2 regions of the Limibacillus halophilus genome follow, and region 2 is predicted to be linked to the other one. Evidence: riboswitches for the same ligand, from Rfam matches in the RefSeq annotation. Region 2 holds a riboswitch; the other holds the start of a gene.
What was found. A riboswitch is a leader RNA that binds a small molecule or an ion and turns the genes downstream of it on or off. The one in region 2 is predicted to bind cobalamin.

Region 1 (14,878 bases), on a different contig from region 2:
CATTATACGAGGACTTTTCACCCGAGCTATCACCGGAAGGCAATGACGCGTCATATTGGACCGCGCTGCGTGATTGCAAGGGCTTAGTTAAATTTGCCGGCCGGGGAGAAACGGCGGCGCATCGGCCTTATCACGCGAAATTCCAGCGCGAAGGAAGTCAAACCTCCTTTCCGCGCCTAGTCGGTCAGGCGAAACCGAACGGGTATTTCAAGCGTCGCTGCTATGCTTTGGCCAGCCCGCACCGCGGGTTGGAACCGCCAATCTTCCACCGCATCGACAGCCGCCCGGTCCAGGATCGAATGCCCGCTGCTGGTTGCGATCTGCACCGCGGCCACCTGACCGGCGGGCGTGACTTCCACACGTAACAGCACAAGCCCTTCCTGGCCGCGACGGCGGGCGATGTTCGGATAAGCGGGGGGTCGATTGCCTGGCGCCGCGACCGCCAAGCTGCCGCCAGCACCGCCGACAGCCTTGCCGTCCGAGGAAGCCAGGCTACCAATCGGGTCGACATTGTCTCCCGGTCCCACATTTTGCTTTGCGTCCAACGTGGCTGAGTGATCGGGCAAAGCTGCCGTTTGTCTGTCGCCGGGTTGCTCCCGAGGTTCTTCTATCGGGGCCCTCGGCGTGAGCGCCTGTTGATAAGCGACACCGGCATCTAGAGGCGGAGCCGGTTTGATCGGCGGCGGGTTGGGCAAGGCCTTTGCGAGGGAAGCTTCCTGAGGTTTTTCTGCCGAGCTTGGCGATGGCCGAGGCAACGGCGCTTCAGGATGAACCGTCACAGGCGGCTCCGAGGATAGGATATCGCTAGAAAGGGGCGACGCCTGTTCAGGCATGGATCCCGGTGGTGTGACCGGGTCCACGACCTTGGCAACGCTCGACTGCGTCGCCGCCACATCGTCCGGTTTTGTCGCCAAGGTTGGGCGGCTGAACCGCGATTGGGGCGGCACGGCGTAGGGAGCACTGGGTGTTTTTTCCGCATTTCGTTCATTCTGTGCCTCGCGCTGCGAGGGCATCTCCCGCCCTTCAGACGTCGGCGAAGCACTCTCAACCAACAACACCTCGATGGTCTGAATGTCCCCCATCTCAACCTGAGCGCTGCCACTCCATCCGATGAGCGCGGCCAAGGCGACGCCGTGCAGCAGCAATGACAGAAATGCCGTGATCAAGGTTGGTACGCCCGCAAGACGGCCTGACGAAACGATCGCCGTCGGCAACAAAGGCCGCTCCACCGCAGCTTCCAGACTTACACCATGCCGCACCACTTGGGTCATCGTGCTTTCCCACCCTCGGCGCTTTCCGAGCGCCCGCCGTCCAACCTGCGCCAAGGAACAACAAAGAAGCGGTCTCCCTGCTCGCCTGTCAGCGCCTCGACCCGGTAAATCTCCGCCAAGCGGGCAGCGGTCATTTCCGTCCTGGGATCACCTTCCGCGACAAGGCGGCCCTGATTGAACAGTGCAACGCGGTCGCAAAAGCGCCCGGCCAGGGTTAAATCGTGCAGGACCACGGCCACACCCATCCCTCGACCAGCCAAAACGGTCAGGCACTCCATCATCTCCAGACGGTGATAAGGGTCGAGTCCGGCGACCGGCTCGTCCGCAAGCAGCATCTTGGGTCGCCCGGCTAGCGCTCTGGCCAGCATCACACGGGCACGCTCGCCACCCGACAACTCCGTTGCGATTCTCCCGGCAAGGTTCTCTACATCGCCGAGCTGCATAGCCTCGGCCACCGCGGCCTCACCCTCGGGATCACGACCCCAACCCGTCTGGTGCGGCAAGCGCCCCAAAGCAACCACGTCGCGAACCGGAAGCGGCCAGTGGACCTCGGCAGCCTGCGGCAGGTAGGCAAGATCACGCGCCAGAAAAGTACGATCCCAGGTTTCAACCGGGCGCTCGGCAAACCGCACCGTACCCGCGCTCAGCGGCAGCAAGCCGACGCAAGCGCGCAGGAAGGTCGTCTTTCCCGCGCCGTTTGGGCCGATCAATCCCAGAACCTCGCCGGGGTGCAGCGCCAGTGAGACCTGCGAAAGCACACTCCGCCCGGCAAGTTCAACAGAGATTTGATCGGATTCCAGAAGGGTCATAGTGCCCTCCTCTGTCGCAGCACAAGCCAAAGGAAGAACGGCGCTCCGATCAGGGCCGTCACCACGCCCAGCTTCAACTCCTGCCCGTTCGAGAAGAGCCGTACCACCAGATCGGCGGCGAGAAGCAGCAGACCTCCACCAAGCAGGCTAGCGGGAAGAAGACGGCTGGGCCGCTGGCCAACGAAGGGCCGCAGCAGATGCGGCACCACAAGGCCGACGAAGCCGATAGCCCCGGCGACCGCCGTAGCCGCGCCAACAGCCAATGCGGTACCGCCCACCAAACGCCAGCGCAAGCGCGCGACGTCGACCCCCAAAGAAGCCGCTGCGTCCTCGCCAAGCGTCAGGGCATCGAGCGAACGGCCCGTGGACAGCAGCAGAAGCCAACCCACGAGAATAAAGGGCAACACCAACCACAACTGCGGGAAACTTCGATCGGCGAGTGAGCCGAGCAGCCAGAATACGATCTCCAATGCGGCAAAGGGACTTGGAGCCAGGTTCAAAGCGAGCGACGTCAGGGCCGAGGCAAAAGCGCTCACGGCAACGCCTGCCAGGATCAGGGTCACGCTACCGGCCTGCCGCCCCGCCAAAAGCTGGACCAGCAGCACAGCCGCCCCGGCCCCCAAAATTCCCGCCACCGGCAACAAAGCCGCAAGTTGCCCCGCAAGCCCGAAATAGAAGGCTAGAACGGCGCCCAGGGATGCCGCGGCTGAAACGCCGATGATCCCCGGTTCCGCCAGGGGGTTGCGGAGATAACCTTGAAGCGCGGCGCCAGCCAGCCCGAGGCTGCCGCCAACCAGCAAGGCAAGAAGCGTGCGGGGCAGACGTAACTCGCCAAGGATTATGACGACCCGTTCGTCACCGCCAAGCAGGCCCCGCCAAAGATCCAGGGGACCTATATCGGCCGGGCCTATAGCAAGCGAAGCCACCGCCGCCAGGAACACAAGCAGCAGCAACACCAGATACAATATACCTGAGGAGGAGGTCGACCCCTCTGCCATCAAAGCACCCGTCGCTATCAGCCCTACACCTTTCGGTGCGCCACCGCTACGGCTGACCGCCCTGTCGAAACACCCCGTTCGTCAGGTGGGTGACGCTTCATTTGGGCCGGTCTCCTGACTTTGCGGGTCACAGCCAGCACTGCCGCCTTCCCAGTCGCTTCGCCGTCTCATGAAGCTATACCAGTGGCCGATTGGCAGTGCTGCTCGCCGCTTACAGTTGCGGGGGCAGCCGCGGAATGGCACCGCGTTCCCGTAAGCCCCTTTCTCATCACATCGAAAAAGAGGCAAAACCCAAACTTCCGCGCAGTATCGTGACTTGCCCTGAAGCTGTCAACGAAGCGAGAACGACCGGAAATTCGCCGACATTTTTGCCTTTGCCTCATATGCCTCTAAATTAACGGTTCCCACGGAATCCCTTTCCGTGGGAAAGAGGCATTTCTGCCGCAATTGTTTGTTATTGCCTTGAAGGGCGCAGAACCAGGGGAGAGATAGACTATCGACGCTTACCGGTTCACATACCTTGCTAGTCTGGCCGTGCTGGTTCTTCTCGGAGCCGCGCAAACCCTGTCGGCTGAGGAACGCGATCTCTCTTTGGTCGGCGCCCCGAACATCGCCGATGATCTGGCCAAGCCGGCGAGCGACCCTGCGAACGTCAACACCAACACGGATACCGAGGAAAGTACGGGCGGCGAATCCTACAGTGTGACGATCACAGGCCTGGAGGAGTCGAAAAAACTCGAAGAGCTTATCCAGCAAACCTCACAACTGCTATCGCTTCAGGATCAACGGCCGCAAACCCGCGGTGGTTTGCGACGGCGTATCGACAACGACATCGAGCGCTTTTCGAAGACGCTCCGTTCGGAAGGCTACTACGACAGCAAACTGTCCTATGAGATTTCGGAGGGCGACCCGGCTGCCGTGATCATCTCCATCGAGCGTGGCCCAACCTACCGACTGGCGGAATACAAGATCATTGATGAAGCCGAGAATCAGCCCGGCGCAGCTTACGAGCAACGTCTGGAGGACTTGGGACTGGGCCTGGGACGACGTGCCCACGCGCCGACTATTGCCTCAGCCCAAACCAAGCTTTTACAGATGCTGCGTCGCGAGGGCTTCCCCTTCGCCAAAGTCACCGACCGCAAGGTCTATGTCGAACACGACAAGCAGATTCTGTCTGTGGAATTGTACCTGGATAGTGGTCAGCCGCACAAATTTGGCGAGGTCCGCTTCAATGGGGTCGAGAGCATTGATGAAAGCTATTTGCGGCACCTGATCGTCTGGCAGGACGGCGCGCTCTACGACGAGCAGTTATTGGACGAAAGTGAACGCAATCTCATGTCCAGCGAGCTGTTCGACAGCGTGACCATGGAGCCGTTAGCCGCCGAGGTCACGGATCACAAACTGCCCGTCGAGGTGGTGGTCCAAGAACGGCCTCAACGGACTATCGGATTCTCGCTCAATTTCGATTCCATCGATGGACCGGGTGGCTCGGCGCGCTGGCAGCACCGCAACCTTTTCGGCGCCGGCGAGCGTTTGACCCTTGAGGCAAAAGGCTCGCTTCTGGAGCAAAGTCTGACGGGCCGTCTGCGCAAGCCCTGGTTCCTGGGCGAGGATCAAACCCTGCTCGCAGAGGGGGGCTTTATCCGCGAGGACACCGACGCTTTCGAATCGAAGGCGATAACATCCTACCTTGGCCTGGAACGCACCTGGGGCGAGGATTGGACCTACAGCCTTGGCGGCAGTCTTGAGTTTGAGCAAAGCACCGACGCCCGCAATACGGAAGCCCGTACACTGGGGCTTGTCGGCGTGCCGATGGCCGCACAATACGACGGCACTGACAATTTGCTCGATCCGACGCATGGCCAGCGGTTGGGTGTCGTGCTGACGCCCTACTTCGCGACCATTGAAGAGAGCTTTTCCTTCACCTCGACGGAAATCAACGCTTCAACCTATCACGCCCTGGACGAAGACAGCCGTTACGTCTTTGCCTTGCGCGGCCGGCTAGGCAGCGCTTTCGGCGCAACCGCCGGGGAACTGCCTGCTTCCAAGCGTTTCTACGCTGGCGGCGGCGGTTCAGTGCGCGGCTACGCCTTCCAATCCGTCGGCCCGCTCGATGCGAGCAATGATCCGCTCGGCGGAAAATCGGTGGCCGAGATAAATGCGGAATTTCGCCTGCGCGTCACCAAGGACATAGGTGTGGTACCCTTCTTGGATGGCGGTATGGTCTCCAGCAACACAATGCCGAGCGGTAGTGAGCCGTTTCGCTGGGGCGCCGGGCTTGGATTGCGCTACCACACAGCCGTCGGCCCGATCCGCTTTGATTTCGCCGTACCGTTGAACAAGCGGGACAGCGATGACAATTACGCATTCTACATCAGCCTCGGTCAGGCGTTCTGACATCGGGGCCGCTGACGGAAGGGAAATCCTTGCGCCGAATTCGCCTGTTTATCCTGCTGCTGTTGTTGCCGCTGCTCGTGGTAACCGCCGCGATTGCCGCTGCGACCTATTGGCTTCGCAGCGCGGAGGGGCTTGCGTGGCTGAAGACGACCATTGAAGAAGCCGCCTCGACCCCCGGCGAAATGGAACTCCGCATCGCAGCCTTGAACGGCGACCCCTTCTCCAGCCTGGAGGTTACCGGTCTTTCGCTAGCCGATCCCGATGGCACTTGGTTGGGTCTCGATCGGCTGCGCCTGGAATGGCAAGTCGATGCCCTCTTCTCTCGTCGCCTGGAAATCTCCTCTCTTGAGGCAGGGACGCTTTCGCTTGCGAGATTACCTGCTGCAACCGCCGACGAGCAGGAAACCAGGAACGAGCTATCCATTCCTGACCTCCCTTTCGGTTTTCAGATCGACAGGTTGGTAATCGCGCAGATCGATCTCGGCCAGGATGTTATCGGTGAAGCGGCATCGCTCTCACTTTCCGGTCGATTGAAGGGCCGCGAACCGGGCGAATTGACCTCTTTCCTCGACCTGCAGCGTCTGGACGGCGATCTACGCGTCAAGGCCGATGCCGCCTATTCGATCGGCAGCGGCAGGTTGCGCCTCTCTCTTGACGCCTCTGAAGGCAGCGGCGGGTTGATCGCCAAGCTTGCGGGGGATCCCGCCTTACCGGCTGTCGCGCTGCATCTGACCGGCGACGCCCCCCTCACGGAATGGAAAGGAGAAATCGCGGCTTCGCTGGAGGGGCAGGCTACGCTGGACGGAACCCTTCTGATCAGTTCGCACGACGTACTTGAGGTTGCCTTCGACGGGCTCTTGGACCTGCCGCTCACCGCCGGCAGCGCAGCGGCAGAATTGTTGCCCGGCCATCAGGAATTCACCTTGCAACTACAACTCCCGGAAAGCGACCGACTTGAGATCAAGCGCTTCGTCCTTGCCGGGCCCGTGGCCGCCGCGCGCGTAACCGGGAGCGTCGATTTGACGAGTCTGGAAGCTGCGCTGGAAGGTAGCGTTAATCTGGTCGACGCAAGTGCGTTGACCAAACTGGCCCCCGATGTCCAGTTGGACAGCCTCGCATTCGTCTTTTCGCAGACCGGGCTACTGACGGCACCGGCCCTGCATCTGGAAGCGAGTATCTCGGGACTCCGCCTGCTGCAGCATCCTGGGACCGGGCCGAGCGCGACCTCGGCGAACCTTGTTCTCGACAGTCAACTTCTGGACCCGGAAAGCAAGCACTTGGCGTTATCAGGAGTCGTCAAACTGGAGGGTCTCGCGCTGCCCGACATGCCCCAGCCAGGTGTGCTTCTCGGCGGCAGCCCAAGCCTTGAGGTCGCAGGTGAACTCAATGGCGATGCACTGGTGCTGACCCTTTCGCGCCTGCACCTTCAAGGCGCTCTCCTCGATGCGCGTGCGAGCGGCGTTCTGCCCTTGAATGGGGGTGACGCCGACCTTTCGCTCGAAGCCGAGATACCGGATATCGCACCGCTGGGTGCAATGGCCGGACAAGCGCTGACCGGATCGGCCCTGCTGACCGCGAAGGTCACCGGCCCGCTCGATGGAAGCGGCGCCAAAGGGCAGGCAAAGCTGGATATCTCGGATTTCTCTGCAATAGACCAACCGCAGTTGGGCGCGCTCATTGAAGACAGTCTCGTCCTTGCCACCGACTTTTCCTTTGGTGCGGACAGCGGCGTGGCGCTTTCCAATCTTGCTTTAAGTGCAGCAAATCTTTCGGTCGGCGGAAGTTTGTTGCTTGGCGCGGATTTCGATGAATTGGGCGGAAACTACAAAGTTTCCATCGCCGATATTTCCAGGCTGGCCGTCGACCTCGGCCTACCAATCGAAGGTGGTTTCACGATTGACGGACAGCTTCTGGGGAGTATCGCACAACCCGGCAGCCGCTTTACCGCCTCCCTCCCCGGGTTGGAGGCTGCCGGCTCTCTTATCTTGCCGGCGAACGCGACCTTGCCCCAGGGGAATGTCACGCTCAGCGTTGCCGACGCCAAACACTGGCGCGCCCTCGCCGGATTGCCGCAGCTTCAAGGTAGCGGTCAGATGAAAATCACCCTCGCCGGCTCTACCGCTGCGCCCGAACTGCAAGCCGCCGGTAGACTGGATCAACTGGTGCTGGCCCCGTCACAAACGATCGAATCGGCGATATTCGAGGCCCGCTTGACAGATTTGCTCGGCAACCCCGGCGGGTCGTTCACACTCGATTTATCGGGCATTGCAGCGTCCGACACCACGCTGGAAACGGCACGCCTAACGGCCAAAGGAACAGCGGAAAAACTTGATCTGCGCCTGGACGCCAAGGGGACCCAACCACTGGCCAGCAAACAGCAGCCCCTTGCCCTGACACTCGAAGCCCGGGCCAGTGAGCTCGCTGGCGGCCAACCGCGAGTCGTCGCTCAAACGGGCCGCCTGGAATTGGCCGGTCAGGTTCTTTCAATCATGCAGCCCGTGGACCTGCGGATCACGGAAAATGGAATTCGGCTCGCCGCACCGGAACTGGCGCTGGACGACGCCAGGTTCGCCGTCACCTTCACCAAGAGCGCACGCGGTGGCGATCTCGACGCGCAGATCGCAAATCTGCCGTTGGAACTGATGGAGTTGGTTTCTCCCGACGCAGGCGTTGCCGGTCGCCTCGACGCCAAGGTCAAGGTAAGCGGCAATCCGATGGCAACAGGCACCATCGATGTTTCAGCCAGCGATCTGAAGTTTTCGGCGGAAAAACGCCTGAACCCCCTACGGGCTACGCTTGCGGGGCGGCTCGACGGGAAAACCCTCGACATGAATGTCGAAGCAACCGGCTTCGCCGAAGATCCCTTGACGGCAAGGGTCAGTTTGCCTTTCCGGGTGAACATGGCGAGTTTGTCCGCCGACCTGCCTCAGACCGGGCAGCTCACCGGCGAAATGACCTGGGCAGGCGATCTTGCCCCCTTCGTCGATATCTTCGGACCTGCCAACCAACGCATGGGCGGCCGGGCCAGACTCGATGCACGGCTTTCCGGCACGCTTGCCTCACCGCGCGTGGATGGCAGCTTGAACCTAGACGGAGGCTTTTACGAGAATCTGGAGCAAGGCACCCTGCTCCAGGACCTGACAGCAGCGCTCAGGTTCAATGGTGATCGAATCATTTTGGAGACCCTGACAGCGAGCGATGGCAGTTCGGGGACGCTGTCGGCAACGGGTAACGTCGAACTCCAGCCGGAACGTGGCTACCCGGTATCCCTCGCCGCCGAGCTGAGTCGCATGGATCTGGTAAAGCAGGATCATTTGAAGGCCACGATCTCCGGCGACCTCACCTTGCGGGGCAGTCTGGTCGACCCGATTCTGGAAGGTGATCTGGCCAGCGATTTGGTGGATGTTTCCATCGCCAACGATTTGCCCGCCGAAGTGGTGGACCTGGAAGTCATAGACCGCAATGCGCCGCCACCGGTTGAAGCAGCCAACCAAGGTCCCCGCCTGTTTGCCGACATGCAGCTTGCGCTGAATGTCGAGCTGCCTCGTCAAGTTTTTGTCCGTGGTAGAGGGCTTGATTCAGAATGGTCCGGCGGCTTCGACGTCTCTGGCAAGCTTAGCGAGCCTTCCGTCATCGGCAGTCTGGAAGTGGTGCGCGGCCAGATGACCATCGCCGGCAAGATTTTCAAGATAACCAAAGGCACCATCCGGCTGCCCAACCGTCCCGGCGCGCCGCCGGTGATTGACCTGACGGCGGAATACAAGACTGATGGCCTGCAAGTCATCGCCAAGATTTTTGGCCCCAGCGACGCCATCGAAGTGGAATTGAGCTCTGTGCCTACGCTGCCGCAGGATGAAATACTCGCGCGGGTTCTGTTCAACAAACGCGGCAGCGAGCTGAGCGCGGTGGAAGCTCTGCAACTGGCCTCTGCTGTCGGGCAGCTATCCGGGAAAACCGGCGGTGTCGATCTCATGGATTCCATCCGCCAGGGATTGGGTGTCGATGTCTTGCGGGTTGACGGTGGAAGCGAAAACGCAGGGCCCAGCGTCGAGGCCGGCACCTATCTATCCGAAGATCTTTTCCTGGGTGTGGAGCAAGGGGCCGACCCGCGCAGCAGCGGGGTCAGTGTTGAGCTGGAAGTAACGCCCAACATCTCGGTGGAGAGCAAGCTCAAGCAAAGCGGCAGCAGCAACCTCGGCGTCCTTTTCGAGTGGGACTATTGAGGCGCTGCCGCCGGGTAAGCGATCAATCCTCGGCAACTTTGCTGTTCGCCAGCTTTTCCAAGGCCTTCACCATTCCAGAATGATCCCACCCAGAGCCGCCCATGGCCGCACAGGCATTGAAGAGCTCCTGGGCTGTGGCGGTATTTGGCAGACTGACATTCAGCTCGCGTGCAGACTGCAGCGCCAAATTGAGATCCTTCTGATGCAGTTCGATCCGGAAGCCCGGATTGAAGGTCCGCTTGATCATCCTCTCGCCATGAACTTCCAGAATTTTCGATGATGCGAAACCGCCCATCAACGCTTCGCGCACCTTGGCCGGATCGGCGCCCGCCTTGGCTGCGAACACCAACGCTTCCGAGACGGCTTCGATGTTCAGAGCAACGATGATCTGGTTGGCGACCTTACAAGTCTGACCATCGCCATTGTTCGTGCCGACCAACGTGATGTTCTTTCCCATCAACTCAAAAAGCGGCTTGATCTTGTCGAAGGTTTCCTGCGCGCCCCCCACCATGATCGTCAGCGCCGCGTTCTCTGCCCCAACCTGCCCCCCGGACACGGGCGCGTCCAGATAGCCGCAGCCGGTAGCCGTGATACGCCGGGCAAAATCCTTGGTCGCCGTCGGGGAGATCGAACTCATATCGACGACGGTCTTGCCCTTCGACAGACCCGCCGCCACACCGGATTCACCAAACAGCACTTCCTCTACCTGCGGGGTATCCGGAACCATCAAAATGATAATCTCCGATTTCTCCGCGACTTCCTTGGCGCTGGCGCAACTGACCGCACCCTTGTCCGCATTGACTTTGGGAACCGGGCTTCGGTGAGTCACCGTAAAGAGTTCATGCCCTGCATCTTGCAAGTGGGCCGCCATGGGACTTCCCATGATCCCCAAGCCGATGAAACCGATTTTTGCCATGTCCTATCTCCCTCGAATCAAACCTGATCTATATCTCTTCACGCGTTTGCCGCGTTGACAATGCCGCGATACGGCGCAACCGGGTAGAACTCGAAGGTAAGCAAATTCTTTTGAGCTAGCGGCAACTCCGACAGGCGTTGACGCGCTTCGTCTTCGCTGGCTGCCTCGCAAACCATGACCGCGCCCTTGCCATCGCTACGGCTGTAAATCTCGCGCACGAAGTCTTCGGCCATCAAAGACAGTGCCTTTTTCGACTCTGGCCCAAGCAATGGCTGAAACTCCTCGGCGGGACGATCCGCACGCGTCGCGATCACAATGATTTTCATCTGATTTTCTCCTACTCTTGTTTGCCGTCGCCAGGCTAGGTCTCTTGGAAATGGATGTTGACCCCGAAAGGTGCGTGTTAGCGCGAGGGCTTCTTGAGCTGCCGGCCCTTCACCCGTTTGGCCGTGCTGAACTTGCCCCCGGCTGACATGTGGGTCAAAGTCTGGCGATATGAACCACAAGGGGCAAGCCTCTTGAAACGATTTGAGGAAACCCAGCCAATGAAGGTTTCGTGAGGATGGCCGCTTCAGGTTCCAAAACAGTTATTTATGCCGCCTTGGTCGGCAATCTCCTGATCGCGGTGACGAAGTTCGGCGCTGCCCTTTATACAGGCAGTTCCGCCATGTTGAGCGAGGCCATTCACTCATTGGTGGATAGCGGCAATCAGGGCTTGTTGCTCTATGGTCTTCGTCGCGCCAAGCGGCCAGCCGACGACCGCCACCCCTTCGGTTACGGCATGGAACTCTACTTTTGGGCTTTCGTGGTGGCGATCCTGATATTTGCGGTCGGATCGGGCGTCTCGCTTTATGAAGGCATCTTGAAGATACTTGAGCCGCATCCCATTACAAATCCACTCATCAATTATGTAGTCCTGGGCGCCGCCATCATTTTCGAAGGCGTTGCCTGGACAATGGCCTTCAAGGAATTCCAACGCACCAAAGGCACCCGCGGTTGGATGGAGGCCGTGCGTCAAAGCAAGGATCCGGCACTCTTTACGGTCCTGTTCGAAGATAGCGCCGCCATGGCTGGGTTGATTGTCGCGCTGGTCGGCATCTACCTGTCGCAAGCCCTGAACATGCCTTGGCTGGACGGCGCCGCGTCGGTGGGAATTGGCATCATCTTGGCCGTGGTTGCGATGCTCCTGGCTTACGAGTGCAAAGGACTCCTGATCGGCGAATCTGCCGACAAAGCTTTGGTCGATAGCGTATCCCGCATCATACGGAGCGAGCCGACCGTCAATCGCCTCAACGAGTTGCGTTCGATGCATCTGGGACCGCGAGATGTGCTGCTGGCCGTCAGCATCGACTTCCGAGACGGGCAAACCGTCGGCGAGGTTGAAAGCACGGTTTTCCGCCTGGAGCGGCGGATCAAACAACAGTTTCCTGAGGTTCGCCGCATCTTTATAGAGGTACAATCGCACGGCGATCATAAACGCATGGTCGCCTCGGAACGCTAGCGCTCACAGGCCCCTCGTGTTAGTGAAAGCATCGAGGAGTCAACAAGAAAGGGTAGGGGAATGAGCGACATAGCCGGATCTAATGGCGCAAGCACGAGCGGGAATGGCGAAACGACCCAGCCGCAACTGCCCCTGTTCTACAAGACCTTGGTACCATTGGATTCCACCAAGCACGCCAAGCTGCGCCGCAAAGCCGGTGCGAACTATGCCTTCGCACGCGGTAGCAACCTGGCTCCGTTGCTTGCGGTTGAGTTTTCCGTTGCACAGAAACACTACCCCATCGTCTTTGCCCGCAGCGCGCCCTATTTGCCAATGGCATTGCTGGGTTACGAGCAAGGCAAGAATGTCTTCGTGGACGCCGAAGGGAACTGGCAGCAAGGAAAGTATGTGCCCGCATATATGCGCCGCTACCCCTTCTCATTGGTGCCAACGACCCAGGATACCAACCAGTTGGCGCTGTGTGTCGATGAGACCAACACCGTGCTTGAGGAGGGACCCGATAGCGTGCTCTTCGAGGGTCGCGATCTCAGCGGCGCAGGCAAGAAGATAATGAGCTTTTGCCAAGAGTTTCATCGCCATCTCATGGCTACTCAGGAACTGGGCAAACTTCTCAATGAACTGGGCCTGCTGCAGGAGAGCTCGCTTCGCATTCAATCCAGCGGGCGTACTTCTGAACTCAAGGGTTTCATGATCGTCAGTGAACAAAAGCTGGGCCAACTATCCGACGACGACATGTTGAAGCTAAGGCCAAGGGGCCAGATCGGCGTCCTTTATGCGCACTTAATGTCGTTGGGCAGCGGGCAATCGGTCGCACTGCAAAACCGCGGCTTGCCGGAGATCGCTTGAACCCACGGATGGGGTCTTAACTCTTGGCCAGAAAACCGAACAACCTTGGCCTTGACGCCATCGACATTCGAATTCTCTCTGCCTTGCAGCGCGAAGGCCGCATCACCAAACTCAAGCTGGCTGAACGGGTGGGATTGTCCCCTACGCCTTGCTGGGAGCGTTTGCGACGCCTGGAAGCTGCCGGAATCATCGAGGGGTATCACGCTCAACTGGCGCTGAAAAAACTGACCGCGTTCACCGCCGTCCTGGCGGAAATCACACTCGAGCAGCACACCCAAGCCGCCTTCGAGCGTTTCGAGCGGGCGGTGATGGGCGTCCCGGAAATCGTTGCCTGTTGGTCCACGGGCGGCGGTGTCGACTACATCGTCAAGTTCGTGACTCGCGACGTGGACGCCTATCAGACTTTGATCGACCGGCTGTTGACGGCTGAAATCGGCATTGATCGCTATGTGACCTACATCGTCACCAAACCGGTCAAGGAAAGTCACGAATTGCCGCTGGCTCACCTGCTGAAAAACGACGATCGCAGCTAGGCTTCCGTCGGCGGCAGAAACCGCGGCAGAGAATAAATCTGGTTTCCCACCCGGAAAGCGTCAGAATTTCTTCGCGATGATCGACCTTTGGTCACACTCTCTAGGTTCTCTTGCATACCCTGGCCGTCTGGAATTCCGCTTCGGTATCGCAAAGGGCCCAGCGATGAAACAATCTGCAATGCACGTATCCTATTCCCGCGGTCTGGACAGTCTCCGTGACACCCGCTTGTGGCGCTCGCACGCCTATATCGATGGGCGGTGGGAAGCCGCGGACAGCGGCAGTGACCTCATGGTTTACAACCCAGCCAATGGTGCATTGCTGGGGCAGGTGCCAGCCATGGGCGTACGCGAAACCGAACGAGCCATAGCCGCGGCCCGTACCGCCTTTAGTTCCTGGCGGCGCAGCTTGCCACATCAGCGCGCCGCCCTGTTGCAAGCCTGGCACCGTGAGATCATCGCCGCCAAGCAGGACCTTGCGCTGATCATGGTTCTGGAACAGGGCAAGCCCTTTGCCGAGGCCTTGGGCGAAATAGACTACGCCGCCGACTTCGTCGCTTGGTATGCCGAAGAAGCAAAGCGATCCAACATGGAAGGAATCACCAGCCATCTGCCAGACGCCGAAATGAAGGTGGTCCGGCAACCGCTTGGTGTTGTGGCGCTGATCACGCCTTGGAACTTTCCCTGCGCCATGATCACGCGCAAGGCGGCCGCCGCCGTCGCAGCAGGCTGTACCACGGTCATCTATCCTTCGCCGGAGACGCCGTTTTCAGCGCTGGCCCTGGCGGTGTTGGCAGAACGGGCCGGTTTGCCTGCCGGCTTGATCAACGTGGTTACCGGGCACCCGACCGAGATCGGCTCGACACTGGCAACACACGCCGACGTTCGCGGCGTCAGCTTCACCGGCTCAACCGAGGTCGGCCGTCTCATCGCCAAACAAGGCTCAGCCACCGTGAAGCGTCTGGTACTGGAACTGGGCGGGCACGCACCGTTTATCGTTTTTTCCGACGCGGATCTGGAGAAGGCGGTGGACTCTGCCATCTCCGCGAAGTTCGCAACCTCGGGACAGGACTGCCTGGCAGCCAACAGAATCTATGTCCAACGCCCGGTCTACAATGACTTCCTGAAGGCCTATGCGGATCGGATAAGAGCGCTCAAACTTGGTGAAGGACTGGAGCCCGGCGTCGATATTGGACCCCTGATTCACGAGCGCGCGGTCACGAAGGTCGAAAGGCAAGTCGACGACGCGATGGCCAAAGGAGCAAAGCTTCTGGTCGGCGGAAAGCGGACATCGGCAGGCAGCTTATTCTATCAACCGACCCTGCTGGCAGACTTGCCGGACGACGCCTTGATGGCCCGCGAGGAGACTTTTGGTCCCGTGGCGGCC
Region 2 (14,878 bases):
CGACGACGAGGGACGCTTTCGCAGCAAGGCGAAACGCCGTGTGGCCAGGGCCGGTGGCAACGTCCAGGCACAAATGATAAAGCCCAGGTTCGGCATAGGCGGCAACGATATCCAAATCGTTGCCGAATGCATGGCCGGGACTATTTGCATAAGCATCGGCCTGTTTGGAAAAACGCGCGGCGGTGTCTGCTTTATCAGTCATTGATTCAATATTCACACAGTTTTTCGGCTCGCATCCAGACTATCCGGCTGCCATGGCAATATTCGCCGCATGGCCATATCCACCAAGCTGTAAAGCGTGACAGCTATAATAGTTAAAATAAAGAGGGCAGCGAACATAACCGCGACTTGTCCTCGGGCGTTTGCTTGCAGCATTGCATAGCCAAGTCCTGCTGACGATCCAACCCACTCTCCAACCACGGCGCCAATCGGGGCTACGGCGGTGGCGACTCGCAGCCCGGAGGCAAAGGCCGGCAAGGCTGCGGGTATGCGTATATGACGCAAGCGCGACCAGCGACCGGCGCCCATTGTCGCGGCCAGATCCAGCCAACCCGGGTCGGTTCGGCGCAGGCCGTCAAAGGTGGCGGCCGTTACCGGAAAGAAGATGATGAGACTTGCCATCGCGACTTTGGAGGCAAGCCCATAACCAAGCCAAAGGACCAAGATCGGCGCTAGGGCGAAAACCGGGATAGCTTGGCTGACGACGAGGAGCGGGAGCAGCCAGAGGCGTAAGGTTCGTGCGCTGGCGAGCAAAAGCGCAGCAAATCCGCCAAGCGCAGTGCCGATCCCGAGGCCCAGTAGTATTTCAATCAGTGTGATCCCGGCATGGCCGATCAAGAAACGCCAACGCTCATATAATGCCAGGGCGACCTGATCAGGGCCGGGGAGGATGAAACTGGGTGCGTCGGTGAGGCGGACGGTAACCTCCCAAAAAAGCAGCAAGACGGCCGCGATCACCAGACTGCGGGCAACTCTTGTCATGGTCGATCTCGTGCAAGTAGGAGCCGGTTCAGTAAGGCCGATTGGGCGGCCAGGATGTCGACGGATCTAGGGTTCCGCGGTGCTGGTTCGGCGGGAATAGGAAAAGATTCGAGCGTTGCGGGGCGTCCGGACATAATCAGAATGGAATCCCCCAGCCGCAATGCTTCCAATGGGTCATGGGTGACCAGAAGGACGGTCCGCCCCTTCAGCAAATTTGCCGCGAGTTCTTGCAGCTCCAGGCGTGTAATGGCATCGACCGCCGAGAATGGCTCATCCATCAGGACAAATGGCTGGTTCTCGAAAAGCGTTCGTGCCAGGGCAGCCCGCTGACGCATTCCGCCGGAAAGCGCTGCAGGTCTTTTCCCTGCAGCATCGGCAAGGCCCACCGCCCTTAAGAGCTCCAGCGCGCGCATTTCTGCGGTACGGGTGTCTTTTCCACCTTTGCCATAACGCAATCTATGACCCAGGCAAACGTTCTGAAGCGTGGTCAACCAAGGTAACAAGAGATCCTGCTGGGCCATGTAGGAAAGGCGGCCTTCGAGGCTAGCTCCATCACTGTCTCTCACGTTGCCCATTGCCGCATCGCCCAGCCCGGCCAGGAGCCTCAACAAGCTAGATTTGCCAATTCCCGAGGGGCCCAGCAGGCATGTGGTTTGTGCAGCAGGGAGTGTGAGTTGCAGACCGGTGAAAAGCGGCTCACCTTGAAAGGAAAGCGTTCCATCGGTCAGGTGGACGTCTGGAGCACGTTCATTGGAATGGTGTTTGGCGGCCTGAGTCTGCAAGATATGTTCCCGGAACCAGCGGCGACGGCGGACTATTGCAAGGCGCCGCGCGCGGGACAAGAGAAAGCAGTGACTTGTTTGGGCGGGCAAGGATCGTGACCCGTTCTGGCATAGGCTGTTTTAGGGTTAATTCGCGAACTGGGAGCCTGACCTGAAACAGGAACCTCACGAACCCCTGCGGCACCCGGTCATGGTCGCCAGCGAAATCTATCGGACTTCCAGCTACGGCGGTCGGCATCCGTTGTCGATTCCCCGGGTCTCCACCGTCGTCGATGTTTGTCGTGCGATGGAGTGGTTGTCCGACGACGCCTATATCGATAGCCCACAGGCGACCGCCCAGGAGTTGGCGAGGTTTCATGATCCAGAGTACATCGCGGCTGTTCAACGCCTTGAGAGGGAACAGCAGGCCGATGCGGATGCGCGTCAACGATTCAATCTCGGTGTGAATGGGAATCCAATTTATCCGGAGGTGTTCCGGCGACCAGCTACGGCGGCCGGTGCGTCGCAGCTTGCGGGTCGCCTGTTGCGATACGGCGGCATTGTACATAGCCCGGCGGGAGGTACGCATCATGCGTTGCGCGAGCGCGCAAGCGGGTTTTGCTATTTCAATGATCCGGTCCTGGCGATCCTCAGCCTTCTCGATCATGGCTGCGACCGGGTCTTTTACTTGGATATCGACGCCCATCATGGGGATGGAGTGCAGATCGCGCTTGCCGAAGAGCCGCGCGTGTTCACCTGCTCAATGCATGAGGCGGGTCGATGGCCGATGAAGAGAGATGAACTGCTGGGGAACCTGAATGACAGAGGCGGCGGTCAAGCGCTCAATCTGCCGGTTATCGAGGGATTCAACGACAGCGAGTTTCGGTTCTTATTTGAGTCAGTCGTATTGCCGTTGATCGATCGCTTCAAGCCGGATGCTGTGGTTTTGCAATGCGGATGCGATGGATTGGCGGATGATCCGCTCAGCCGTCTGTCTTTGTCGAACCAGGCGCACTGGGCAGCGGTCAGGGGCTTGATTGGTGTTGCGCCGCGGCTTCTCGTGCTTGGCGGCGGCGGTTACAACCCTTGGGCGGTGGCCCGATGCTGGTCGGGTGTATGGGCCGTTCTAAACGGCTTTGACGTGCCGAAACGGCTACCAGAGGCGGTTGTCGGAATTCTTCGGTCGCTGATTTGGCGTCATAGCAAGGGGCGAAATCCTCCGTCCCATTGGATGGAAACACTCGCGGATCTGCCAAACGAAGGGCCTTTGCGCCCGGAGATTCGTGATTTGGCAAAAGCCGCGCTGATGTGATGGAGACAAACGATGGTGAAGCCGAACCCACTTGCGAGGCAGGTCAAAGCGCGGCAGGCTACGGCCATGTTTAGGAAGCTTCTATCGATTTCCCTTCTTATTGGTGTTTTCTGGATCACTGCGGCCTTGGCGCAAAGCAGCCCGGAAGAGGTGTATTTCGAGAAAGACCGATTGGTTATCGAAACACTGGAAGGCAAGCGGTTCGCCTTTACTATTGAACTGGCGATTACGCCAAAACAGCAAGCACGCGGGCTGATGTACCGCCGCGGCATGGCTGCGGATTCGGGCATGCTTTTTATCACGGACACCCCGCGCGAAATCAGCATGTGGATGAAGAATACGTTCATTCCCCTGGATATGCTTTTCGTGGATGGCCAGGGTGTGATCGTGAAGATCGCATCGGGAACGGTACCGCATTCCCTGGAAACGGTGGCCTCGGGTCAGGCGGTAAAAGCTGTGTTGGAGATCAATGCGGGCGTATCGGAACAGCTTGGAATTACCGAAGGATCGCGGCTTCTTTATCCCACCTTTGAATAGGCCTCTTGCCTGAGAGCGGCGGACCGCTTAAACAGGCGTCACAACCGCCGCTGGCGGGGAGTAGCTCAGCCTGGTAGAGCACCTGCTTTGGGAGCAGGGGGTCGTTGGTTCGAATCCAGTCTCCCCGACCACTTCATATTTTTCCGGAGTGCCGATCCGCGATTCGTGCGCCCGTTTGCTTGAAAATCTATCATGATCTGCACGCGATGATGCATTTCCATAAATTTTATGGATAATTGTCTGCATGGTGATCGATAGGAAAAAATTTGCAAAGGCGGAACAGCGGCAGAAGGTCGCGCGGAAAGAGGCGCTATACATCCTGCGCGTCATTCTTTTTGCGTTGATCCTGGTGGGGGTGGGTATTACCGCGTATTATAACTTGCGCTAGGTGCAGGTTAGCTGCTTGCTTATCAATCCTGAGCTATAATCTTAAGCGAATCGGGAAGATAGCCCGACCCTGCTACAATCCCAAAGGCTGACGCTCACGTTATGCGATCTTCTTCGTCCAAGCTACCCGATCCGACGACCCTTGAAGATAGATTGGTCTTCTTCAAAGCTTTCTTACGATCGCCCCTAAGCACCGGTTCCATCACGCCCTCGTTTAAATATCTAGGGCGGCGGATGCGGCGCATTATTGACGAGCAGGGGTTTGCCAAGAGTGCGATCATAGAGTTTGGGTGTGGTACGGGATCCGTTACCCGAAGCTTTGACGGCCATGAAGTCATTGGCCTGGATTTGGATGAGCGGCTGCTCGCCAAGGCTAGGAGAAATTGCCCTTTCGCTCGTTTCGAAACCGCCGATGTCTGCGCCGATGGCTTCGAACTTCCGAAGTTCACAAGCCAGCGGGCATACTTGGTCTCTTGCATACCGGTCGTGAACCTTGGTGAGCGACGGGTTGTCTTCGAGCGGAACCTGCAAAGACTTTTCGAGGATTCCCGTGTCAGTGGTTTCCTGCAGTTTACCTACCTGCCGAAGCGCCCCCTTAATCTGCAAGGAAAAGTTCAGCGCAGAAATTTGGTGCTCCGCAACCTTCCGCCGGCCTTCATCTATTGTTGGGAGCCCAGCCAAGGGACTCCCGGTGAAGCTTTGACCGCGGAAGCGAGTTGATCGTTCCTGCAACAGGTCAGTTTCACCGTTTCATCGCCCAGAAAAGCAACAAGATTACCACTACTCCAGCACCCCAAACGATCGGGTCCGCCACATCTAAGGTGAAATCTCCGATTTGCAGCTGCGAGTTGGAGATGGTGCGCGTCGTCTGGGAAACGGCTCCGCCGATCGTCTCTCCAGGCGATCCGAATTGTGCCTGAAAGCTCATGTTTCGATCCTAGCTGATATCGGCCGATTTTGCCGCAAAACCGTCTGGAAGTGTAGTTGCGATCACCGTAAGGGTCGGCGGCAGCGTCAAGAGCGTAGTCCTGCGATAACTTCCGAGGAGGGCGAGAGGAGGGTCGTTTGATCAGGGTAGGGTAAGCAAGCAGTCAGGCCCCTTGTATCCAAACGGGCGAGCCCACAGCCTTCGATCGCCCGGCGATAGCGTTGGCGGGCTGAGTTGTCGAACAACAACAAGCCGTCCGGCTTTACCTTCTCAATAGCCGGAGTCAGACATGCGGCACGGCAACGGCCGTCGATAATAATCAAATCGAACTGGCCCTCGTGGTCGTTGATGCTGTTCACGTAAGCGCCGAAGTCCAATCCCTCATACCCGTCCCGGGCGGAGCGGTAGCGCGGGTCGGCATTAGGCGATGCAGGCTGCGCCGGTACGCAATGGACACGCGCGTGCGCACCCATTGCTATAAGCGCGTCCTGGACTTCTGCCGCCCAATCAGCGTCATGCTCAACGGAAATGACTTCGGCGGCGCGATTGGCGAGCCAGACGGTGCTGGCGCCGCTGCCGTACTCGAATACCCTAGCGGCGGCGCGATCCTTCAAGAAACGTTCGATGATATTTGCCGATTCAAGGGTCCACCAGGGCAGGTCGACTCGGCAGAGGTCTTCAAAGTCATAAATGGCGAACAGGCTACGCAACCAAAGACACCAGCGGTTAGCCCGTCGCCGTTCCAAGAATCCGAGAAGCCCAATCGCTGCGGCAAGCTTGCGTAAAATACGCATGCAACAGATGAAGGTTGATCGCAGGACAGCCTTCATTTTCCTTTAGCTTTTTTGGTGGGGGTTGAAGAATCGGGGCTGGAAAACCCGACCCGATCCGCCACGAGATAACGTTCAGATGCATTGTTTTCGCTGGCCAGGACAAGCTCGGCAATCAAGCCGGTTCCAAGCAACTGTGTACCGGTCAGGATCAAAAGAATACCGAAGAACAGCAAAGGACGGTCGCCAATCGGGCCAAGCCCTGCGAACCATAGGACAGTAAGGTAGAAGAGTATTAGGAATCCGACGAAGCCGAGCGGCAATCCAATCAATCCAAAGAGATGTAGAGGGCGTGCCCGGTAACGGGTCAACAAGATCACAGTCACAAGGTCGAGCAACCCCTTTGCAAGCCGGGCCGTGCCGTATTTGCTCTTTCCCTGAAGCCTTGGGTGATGGGTAACCGGGAGCTCCGCAACTCTGAATCCCAGGGCATAAAGCATGGCTGGAGTAAAACGGTGCAGCTCGCCATAAATACGCAAGTGTGCGGCAGCATCCCGGCGATAAATCTTCAAGCCGCAGTTCATGTCATGCAGTTCGAGGCCGAACGCTCGGGCAACCACGAAGTTGAACACTTTTGACGGAAGACGCTTGCCGATGGGATCCTGACGGTCCTTCTTCCACCCGCTAACGATGTCATACCCTTCGTCGAGTTTATCGAGAAGCCGCGGAATTTCCTTGGGGTCGTCCTGCAGGTCGGCGTCCATAGTGACAATGTATTCGCCGCTTGCCTCCTTGAACCCGGCCATAAGCGCCGCAGCCTTGCCAAAATTCCGCGTAAAGCGAATGAGGCGCACCTGCGCCTCTTCCACTGCCAACCGTTTAGCGATTTCTGGCCCGCGGTCCCGACTTCCGTCGTCCACCAGCAAGATTTCATAATTGAAATTATAATCGAGCAATGCCGCCTTGATAGCCACGATCAGGGCTTCGAGACTGCCTTCTTCATCCATGAAAGGTATAACAATGCTGATAGAGCGAGGAGTGGACATAAACAACCAACTATGGTTTTTCGGACAATGAAAAGAGTAAGCAGGATTCGGTAAATTGTCTATGAATGCAAAACTGTAACAATTGATTTCGTTCTGTTTTTTGCTTAGTCGAACCGATTATGGAAATGCCGCCGATGAGCGCTGTACAACGAAACATTGCATACGCCGGGTCTCTTATCGGGCGACCTTTCTGTTCGTTGCTTCTGCTGGCTTTGGCGTTGGCGCCAATCGCTTTCCATCCTTTAGGAATTGGGCGGGATTATCCCAATCACCTTGCAAGGGTGTTTATTCAAGGGGCTTTCGGTCACCAACCCGCATTGCAGCAGTCCTATCAATTGAACCAGCAGGCAATTCCTGATCTGGCGATGGATCTATTGGTCGGTCCCTTCGTTGGCTTAATCAATGTCTATACCGCAGCCACGGTTTTTTCGGTGTTTGCTGTCGCATTACTTCCCGTTGGCGGCATGCTGCTACATTTCGTTCTGTACCGACGGTGGTCCCTTTGGCCATTAGCCTGCCTGCCTGCGTTGTACAGCGCGCCGCTTGCCGGTGGGTTGATCAATTTTCTTGCCGGTGTGGGCTTATCACTCGTCGGCTTTTCGGGATGGATAGCCTTTCGCCAGCGAAGCCGCTGGCTGCGGTTAGCAATCTTCCTGCCTCTCGTGGTCGTCCTATGGTTCTGGCATGCTCTTGGGTTCCTGGCGTTGGGTTACATGGTCCTCGCTTACGAAGTGGCACGGGCCCTGCATCAGCCAAAACACGCCTCTTTGTTCTGCCAGCGGGAACTTCTGTTGCAGAGCATCCTCTTTATGGTGCCACTGGCTTTGCTGATCATATCCTTCTTGTCATTGGGCGGACTTCCCGCCGGGGGTATTTCCTTTGGTAGTCCCATGGCAATGTTGATAAATTTCACTTTTGCCTTTGGCCTGTCCGACTTGCTCCAGGGGATAATTGTATTGGCGGTCGTGGCGGTCATTCTTATTGCTCTACGGCAAGCCGGGGCACTGGTGTGGCATCCTGATATCAGGGCACCTGTGATCGCTGTGGGACTGCTCGTCCTGTTTATCCCCGAAAAATTCCTGGGCATTAGCCTGCTGCAGTTGCGGTTTCCCGCACTCTTCGTTTTTTTGCTGTTTGCGGGTAGCCAATTGACGGTCGCCTCAGTGAAGGTGAGGGGTCTTCTTGCAATACTGTTCCTTGGTCTGTTTGCCTGGCAGTGGTCCTATGCCTGGCAACGCATGGCAAGCGTTGATCGGGTTCAGCGCGAGATGACGGAAGCGTTTGCCGGGATGAGTGAAGGCAGTTGGCTTTTAACCGCTTGGCCGCCGGAGAAGGATCGATCCGAGTTGGTGTGGAACGAATTGTATCACTCCAGCAGCCTTGCGGTTATCGAAGCCATGGCCTTCGAACCCAAGCTTTTTACTAACACCTCGCGCGTAAACGTTCGCGCACCGTTGAGCGTGTTTAATGAACCCCAAGCCTATCCTGCGAAAATGCCGGAACTGCTTGAGCGTGCCGCAAAGGCGGCGCCCAATGAAGCCGGGTGGGGGCAGGATGGCGCGGCCCGGTACTTCGATGGGTGGCCAGGTACCTTCGACTATTTGTTGTGGTTGGGACGCCAACCCTTGGATGCGCCGACGGATTGGAAATTGACGCCCGTAGCGGCAAACCCGGAGTTCATTCTCTATCGAATTAACTGAACGTCCTAGAGGCGTGGGTCGCGGCCCTTCCACTATGTGTCGTCCAGGCGATTGACATTCCCCGGCCAGACGGCCAAAAGTTCAATCGCGTGACGGTTTTTCGGGTTGTAGCGGCCTGAAAACGCAAGAGGGAACGTGGTGCGAGGCGCGAATCATTGCGCGGAATCAATTCCACGGCTGCCCCCGCAACTGTAAGCGGCGAGCCTTTATCCGTATAAGCCACTGGTCCACAAAGTTTTAAGGACTGGGAAGGTCGGGTAACAGGCTAAGACCCGTGAGCCAGGAGACCTGCCGTCGCGTCGTGTTTCGGTCGGTGGACGGGGGAGTCCGCGAACGGGATAACGGCCCGGATTGCAGAATCCAAGCTTCGAACAGCGGGCCGCTCGTTGCTTTCTCCAATCTAAACCCTCGCCTCTGGAATGCGCGTGAAAATGCCTTTTACCCGGAGGGGGGAAGCAATGTCTCTCAGTAAGCAAGCACTGCTCTATGCAGGCCTGATCTCGACAGTTTTTTCACTGGCCCATGTAACATCTGCGGCCGCGCAGGATTCCGATGTAGTTTCGCCAAGTACGCCGGGTAAGGAAATCGTTGTCAGTGCAAGTCGTGTGCCGATGTCGGCTAACAGGGTCGGCAGCGCCGTCACGGTCATTGATGCCGAAGATCTGGAGGATCGGCAGACTCAATCGGTGGCCGATGTTCTGCAGGAAGTTCCCGGCGTAGCGGTGACCCGATCGGGTGGCATGGGATCCTTGACCGAAGTTCGCATCCGCGGCGCGGAGGCAAATCAGACGTTGGTTTTAATTGACGGCGTGCGCGTCAATGACCCGTCTCGCGGTAACGCGTTCAACCTCGATAATCTTCTGGCGGTTGATCTCGAACGTATTGAGGTGTTGCGCGGCCCGCAGTCCGCGCTCTATGGCAGCGAAGCCATGGGTGGCGTGATTAACATCATCACTAGGAAAGGCGGACCATCTCGTGTGTCGGCTACGTTGGAGGCCGGGACACTTGAAAGCTACCGTTTCTCCAGTTCGGTCAGTCATAGTGAAGAGAACTACTCATTTTATTTAGGAGCGACACGCCTTAATAGCGACAGCGTTTCTGCTCTGGACCGCAAGATGCCCGGCGTCTCGGAGACGGACCCCTATGAGAACACCAGTATCAATGCCAATCTGCAGTTCGATGTAGGGCGGTTTGTCGAGGTTAGTTTAAGCGGCCGCTATAGCGATGCGACGGTGGAGTTTGACCCCTTGGTGTTTGACCCGAACACCTTCGTATCTGCAACGCAAGACGAGCCGGGTGTCTTTACCGATACCGTTGAAGCCACGGGGCGAGCACAAGCTAAACTGACTTTGTTCGAGGGGCAGTGGGAACAGATCGTTGCGGCCGGTATCTCCGACATCGATACCGAGACGACGGACCCCTTCTTCTTTTTACCGGTCACTTCGACCGAGGGGCAGGTAAGGGAATACCTCTATCAATCGAACATCTTCTTTGCCACACCGGAAGTGGCAAACGCTGAGCACACGCTCATTCTTGCGTTTGAACGCTTGGAAGAGGATGCGGCGGGAACGTTCCTTTCGGGCGGAGAAGATCAATCCCTGGCGAGTAACTCCTTGATCGGCGAGTATGAATTGGCGCTGTGGGATAGCCTGTTCCTGGGGGGCAGCATTCGACAGCAGCATAACGAAAAACTTTTCGATGACAGCACGACCTACCGCGCCACGCTGGCTTACCTCCTCGCAGATACGGATACGCGCCTGCATGGCAGTTTCGGCAAAGCAGTCAAGAACCCCACACTGACCGAGCTCTTCGGTTTTGGGCCGGGCTTTACGGGCAACCCGAACCTGCAGCCCGAATCGGCAATCGGTTGGGATATTGGGATCGAGCAGAACTTCTGGGATAAGCGCGCATCAATCGATGTCACCTATTTTGATTCAACCATCGAGGACTTAATCGTCGGTACAGGGAATACGGCCTTCAACGCGACTGGTGAAAACCGGATCAAAGGGTTGGAAGTTGCGGGCTCGATTCGCCCCTTGCCTGATTTGCGTCTGACGGCCAGCTACACTTATACCGACAGTGAGGACAGCAACGGACAAGAGCTGATTCGCAGACCTCGCCATATGGGTAGCCTCAACGCCAACTATCGCTTCCTAGATGGTCGTGCCAGCGTGAACCTGGGATTAGTGCACAAGGGTAAGCAGGACGACCTGAACTTTGCGACCTTTCCGGCGACACGGGTCGGTCTCGATTCCTATACGACCGTCAATCTCGGCGGTTCCTATGATATTACTGAGGGCGTGAGTCTTTTCGCTCGTGCGGAGAATCTGACGGATGCCGAACAGATCGACGTGTTTGAAACCAGAGGCCCGGGCCTTACGGCGTTTGTGGGCCTTCGGATCGGTTTCTCGCCGGATTGATTGCCCGCGGCGGCTATCGGTTTGCTCCTTGTTGCTTTTCCTGATTCTGATCGGGGCAGGAGGGGTATCATTGGGTCAGTTGTCAGCCGCCGAAACACGATCTGGACCACAACGCATTCTTTCCATGAATCTTTGTATCGACCAGTTGCTGCTGCAACTGGTCGATCGAGACCGCATTCTATCCGTTGCCGCTGATAGTGCTGATCCACAGCTGTCGTCCATTGCCGATCAGGTTAAAGGGATTCCCGTTAATCACGGACGCGCTGAGGAAGTTATCTCATTCAATCCCGATCTCGTCCTGGCAGGCCCCTTCACGACGCCGCACACTGCGGGTCTGTTGCAGCGCTTGGGTTACAGAGTGGAGACCATCCCGTTACCCCGATCATTCTCAGAGGCGTCCAAGGTGATCACCGAGCTTGCCGATTTGCTGGAAGTCGGCCCTCGCGGATTAGAGATCGCGAGGCAATTAGACGCCGATTTAGCCGAGTTGCAACGGCAAGTCGGCAATCGTCCAGATCGACCGACGGCGGCTTTCTTCGAACCAAACGGTTTTACGCCGACGGCAGGGACCATTGGCGACCGACTCCTGTCCGCTGCGGGTATGGAGAACCTGGCAGCCGATCTCGAGCGGCCTTATCTATCCCTCGAAGACCTTATCAGTTCCCGGCCGGATTTTTTGGTGCTGCAAGCACAACCGGGTGTGTCGCGCTCGCAGGCGGAAGCGCTACTGGAGCACCCGGCAATGCAGGGTATGGAAGGGTACGGTCGAATTCTCAAGCTACCGCCGCTTGCTTGGGCCTGTGGGGGCCCCGAGGCCGTCGCGGCGGCACGTGAGCTGGCGAGGCAAGCAGGAACGGTCAGTCGATAGGTGGGAATCGCGGCGGAGCCGTGGCGCTTGCCATGCAGTCGTGGAATCCCGTAAGTAAATGAACCAATAGAGTTAGGGATCATGTGGACCCCAGCAAGGCGGGGAAGACATGAGCCAAGGATTGCAAGGAAAGAAGCAGGATGCAGGTTCGTATTTTCAAACCGGCCAAAACGGCAATGCAGTCAGGACGTGCGCGTACCGATCGCTGGTGCATGGAATTCGAGCCGGGCGCACGCCGTGAAATTGAACCGCTGATGGGTTGGACATCGAGTGCCGAAACCAAACATCAAGTGTGCCTGTGGTTTGACAGCAAGGAAGAGGCGGTCGCCTACGCGGAAAAGCAAGGATTGATGTACAGCATATCCGAGCCCACCGCGCGAAAGATCAAACCCAAAGCCTATGCTGACAACTTTTCCTACAGCCGTCTTGGACGCTGGACCCACTAGCGGAATTCCTGGCAAGTGTGCTGGTTGTACGAAATGGGTTCGTGACCCCGTAGCTCAGCTGGATAGAGCAAGTGCCTTCTAAGCACTAGGTCGCAGGTTCGAATCCTGCCGGGGTCGCCATTTCCATACGTCGAACCAAAAAACCTAGAAAAATTGATAAAAGTTATTGTTTATTCCCTATTAATATTGTATATAGGGTGTGGCTCATGCTCGTTGAGTCACATAAGAGCGCGAATGCGCATTTTGGGGGCCGGAAGCCAAAACAACATGGCTTATTGGTACAAACGCCCGGAAGACGCTGGGGCTGCTGCAGTCTTGTTACGCGTCTTCCTGGAGTATCAGGAGTGATAGATGACTACAATTCTTCTTGCAGATGAGGTCGCGACAGGGACGCCGGTCCAGGTTGCGGCTGGCCGATTCACCCTCCGGGTGTCCGGCACATTCAATGGTGCAACATTGCGGTTGGAGATGTTGGGTCCCGACGAGGCAACCTGGTTGCCGGTCGAAGGTGGTGAGTTCATCGAGGGTGATGCACAGGTCCGAAACTTGGAGATCTGCGCGTCTCAACTTCGTATGGCAGTCGGCGGAGGTACGCCATCCGGGCTTCGGGCGGATCTGGTGCCCTATGTCGCATGAGGGGCTGTCCCGTTCGCTCGCCGATCACCGCACCGATGTTCGCCAGTTCAAGAGCGAGTGCGCTGGGGTTCGTGGATGAACAGGCTCTCAGTTTCAATGGCGTCTTTGACTATATGGTGTTGCCGATTGAAACCAGCGATCTCTTGCGGAGTGATCGCGCTTTTAGCATAGGGCTCTACATGGCCTGGCATTGGCAAAATGACAGTGTGGTTTTGTTGTCCACCATGCCAACTGCCGAAGAGGACCCGACACGGCACGGATTTGTTCTTTCCGTTAACCTGGCAAGTGGTCCCGAGTTCGGGCGTTTTCATTGCCGGTTTGAAGGCGATGTTCCAGCGGGCCAGCGGGCAAGGGCTTTGGGATCATCAGTGTTTGGATGGACCGCCAGGCCGGCTGTGACTTTTCTGCTGACTTATGACGGAAGTGGATCGGCGGCCGGGTTCCAACTTTACGTAAACGGCGTTCCGGACAACATGTCGGTCGTAGAGGATACTCTGACGGGACCGGTGATCTCGTACAAACGACCCAATGTTGCCGGCAATCCGGGATCGGGCGCTATCTTCCGACCTACGATGGATGCGTCACAGCTGATTCTTTGCGACCGAGCACTGACCCAGATTGAGGCTATGGAGCATCACAACGGGATTGCTGGCGATCCTCGAAATTCGCAGTTTGGCGCGGCGGTGCGACATTGGTGGCCAATCGGGGAGGGAGATGTCTTGCCTTGGCTGGATGATCGCATTAGCGGACTACAAGCTGAGGCCATTGGTTTCACCGCCAGTGGGTTCGTGGCCAAAGAATAGCGCGGGCTTTAAGGTTCGTTATCGAAAGATCTTGACGGTGGTGCGGTGTTCGCTCTTAACGCCCGTAGAGCGTTTCCGGATCCTGTTCCACCGGCAAGACGTCCTCTAGTTTCTGTCCATTCCATTGACGGAAGAAGCAGGAGCGTCGGCCGGTGTGGCAGGCAACACCATTCTGCTCGACCGTCAGGAGCAGCGTATCGCCGTCGCAATCGACGCTGAGTGACTTCAAATGCTGTGTTTGTCCTGAGGTTTCGCCCTTGCGCCAGAGCTTTCCGCGCGAACGGGACCAATAACAAACCTGGCCGGTCTTGAGCGTCTCTGACAGTGACTCACGATTCATCCAAGCCATCATGAGGATCTCGCCGCTGCCTAGTTGCTGGGCGATAGCAGCAACGAGTCCGCGCTCGTCGAAATTGATGGCTGCATCGAGCGAGGGAGGGAGGCCTTCGGGACTGTCGGTCATGTTTTTTCCTTACTGCCTCTCATTGTAGTCTAGCCTTTGTTCGCTTGCTCTAGACGTTCGAAACCGGCTGTTAGGTCGTTGATAAGATCATCAGGGTCTTCCAAGCCGATATGGTAACGCAAAAGCGGCCCTGTCGCCTCCCAGCGACGCGCGGTTTGGTGCCTTTCAGGGTATCCCGAGACGACTAGGCTGGCAAAACTACCCCAACTCGCGCCGATACCGAAATACTTATAGGATTCGATCATCGCTTCGACGGCTCGGTGTTCATAAGGCTTCGCTAGGACGATACCAAGGAGGCCTGTCGCCCCGTCAAAGTCACGCTTCCATAGGGCATGGCCCGGGTCTTCCGGCAGGGCAGGATACAAGACACGATCGACCTCGGGGCGCTCTTGCAACCAGCGCGCTACCGCCAGTGCACCCCGTTGGTGCTGGTCGAGCCTCGCACCCATGCTGCGTAATCCTCGCAATCCCTGGTATGCTTCTTCAGGGCCGCAACAATGACCATGGAACAATGCCATGTCGTATACCGCCCGGAAGGACGCTTCATTTGCGGCGATGTAACCCAGCATCAGATCACCGTGTCCCCCGATGTACTTGGTTCCCGCCTGGATGGACACATCAACACCCTGTTCTAATGGACGATAGAACAGGGGCGTTGCCCAGGTGTTGTCCAGCGCAGTGCGCACACCGTGTTTACGAGCCGCTGCAACAATTGCGGGTACGTCCTGCATCTCAAAGGTGAGCGATCCCGGGGTCTCCATATAGATAAGCTTGGTATTGGGTCGTATCAGAGCTTCGATGCCGGCGCCGATAGTCGGAT

Region 1: linked by a shared signal. The riboswitch ahead of FHR98_RS11620 (FecCD family ABC transporter permease) and the one ahead of FHR98_RS08850 (TonB-dependent receptor plug domain-containing protein) in region 2 are both predicted to bind cobalamin.

Annotation. Positions count from the first base shown of each region.
Region 1 is NZ_JACHXA010000006.1:128,541-143,418, forward strand. It holds gene FHR98_RS11610 (energy transducer TonB) at 177-1,271, opposite strand; gene FHR98_RS11615 (ABC transporter ATP-binding protein) at 1,268-2,080, opposite strand; gene FHR98_RS11620 (FecCD family ABC transporter permease) at 2,077-3,078, opposite strand; cobalamin riboswitch at 3,166-3,388, opposite strand; gene FHR98_RS11625 (autotransporter assembly complex protein TamA) at 3,613-5,475, shown strand; gene FHR98_RS11630 (translocation/assembly module TamB domain-containing protein) at 5,505-9,698, shown strand; gene glxR (2-hydroxy-3-oxopropionate reductase) at 9,721-10,614, opposite strand; gene FHR98_RS11640 (superoxide dismutase) at 10,653-10,940, opposite strand; gene FHR98_RS11645 (cation diffusion facilitator family transporter) at 11,177-12,115, shown strand; gene FHR98_RS11650 (SapC family protein) at 12,176-12,961, shown strand; gene FHR98_RS11655 (Lrp/AsnC family transcriptional regulator) at 12,985-13,494, shown strand; gene FHR98_RS11660 (NAD-dependent succinate-semialdehyde dehydrogenase) at 13,658-14,878, shown strand, end outside.
Region 2 is NZ_JACHXA010000004.1:155,926-170,803, forward strand. It holds gene FHR98_RS08790 (class I SAM-dependent methyltransferase) at 1-202, opposite strand, end outside; gene FHR98_RS08795 (ABC transporter permease) at 214-981, opposite strand; gene FHR98_RS08800 (ABC transporter ATP-binding protein) at 978-1,763, opposite strand; gene FHR98_RS08805 (acetoin utilization protein AcuC) at 1,954-3,054, shown strand; gene FHR98_RS08810 (DUF192 domain-containing protein) at 3,067-3,591, shown strand; tRNA gene FHR98_RS08815 (tRNA-Pro) at 3,646-3,722, shown strand; gene FHR98_RS08820 (hypothetical protein) at 3,836-3,979, shown strand; gene FHR98_RS08825 (methyltransferase domain-containing protein) at 4,213-4,698, shown strand; gene FHR98_RS08830 (hypothetical protein) at 4,721-4,906, opposite strand; gene FHR98_RS08835 (class I SAM-dependent methyltransferase) at 4,993-5,736, opposite strand; gene FHR98_RS08840 (glycosyltransferase family 2 protein) at 5,733-6,722, opposite strand; gene FHR98_RS08845 (hypothetical protein) at 6,857-8,422, shown strand; cobalamin riboswitch at 8,499-8,732, shown strand; gene FHR98_RS08850 (TonB-dependent receptor plug domain-containing protein) at 8,881-10,842, shown strand; gene FHR98_RS08855 (ABC transporter substrate-binding protein) at 10,913-11,710, shown strand; gene FHR98_RS08860 (ETC complex I subunit) at 11,851-12,156, shown strand; tRNA gene FHR98_RS08865 (tRNA-Arg) at 12,200-12,276, shown strand; gene FHR98_RS08870 (hypothetical protein) at 12,508-12,792, shown strand; gene FHR98_RS08875 (hypothetical protein) at 12,789-13,595, shown strand; gene hisI (phosphoribosyl-AMP cyclohydrolase) at 13,651-14,058, opposite strand; gene metC (cystathionine beta-lyase) at 14,088-14,878, opposite strand, start outside.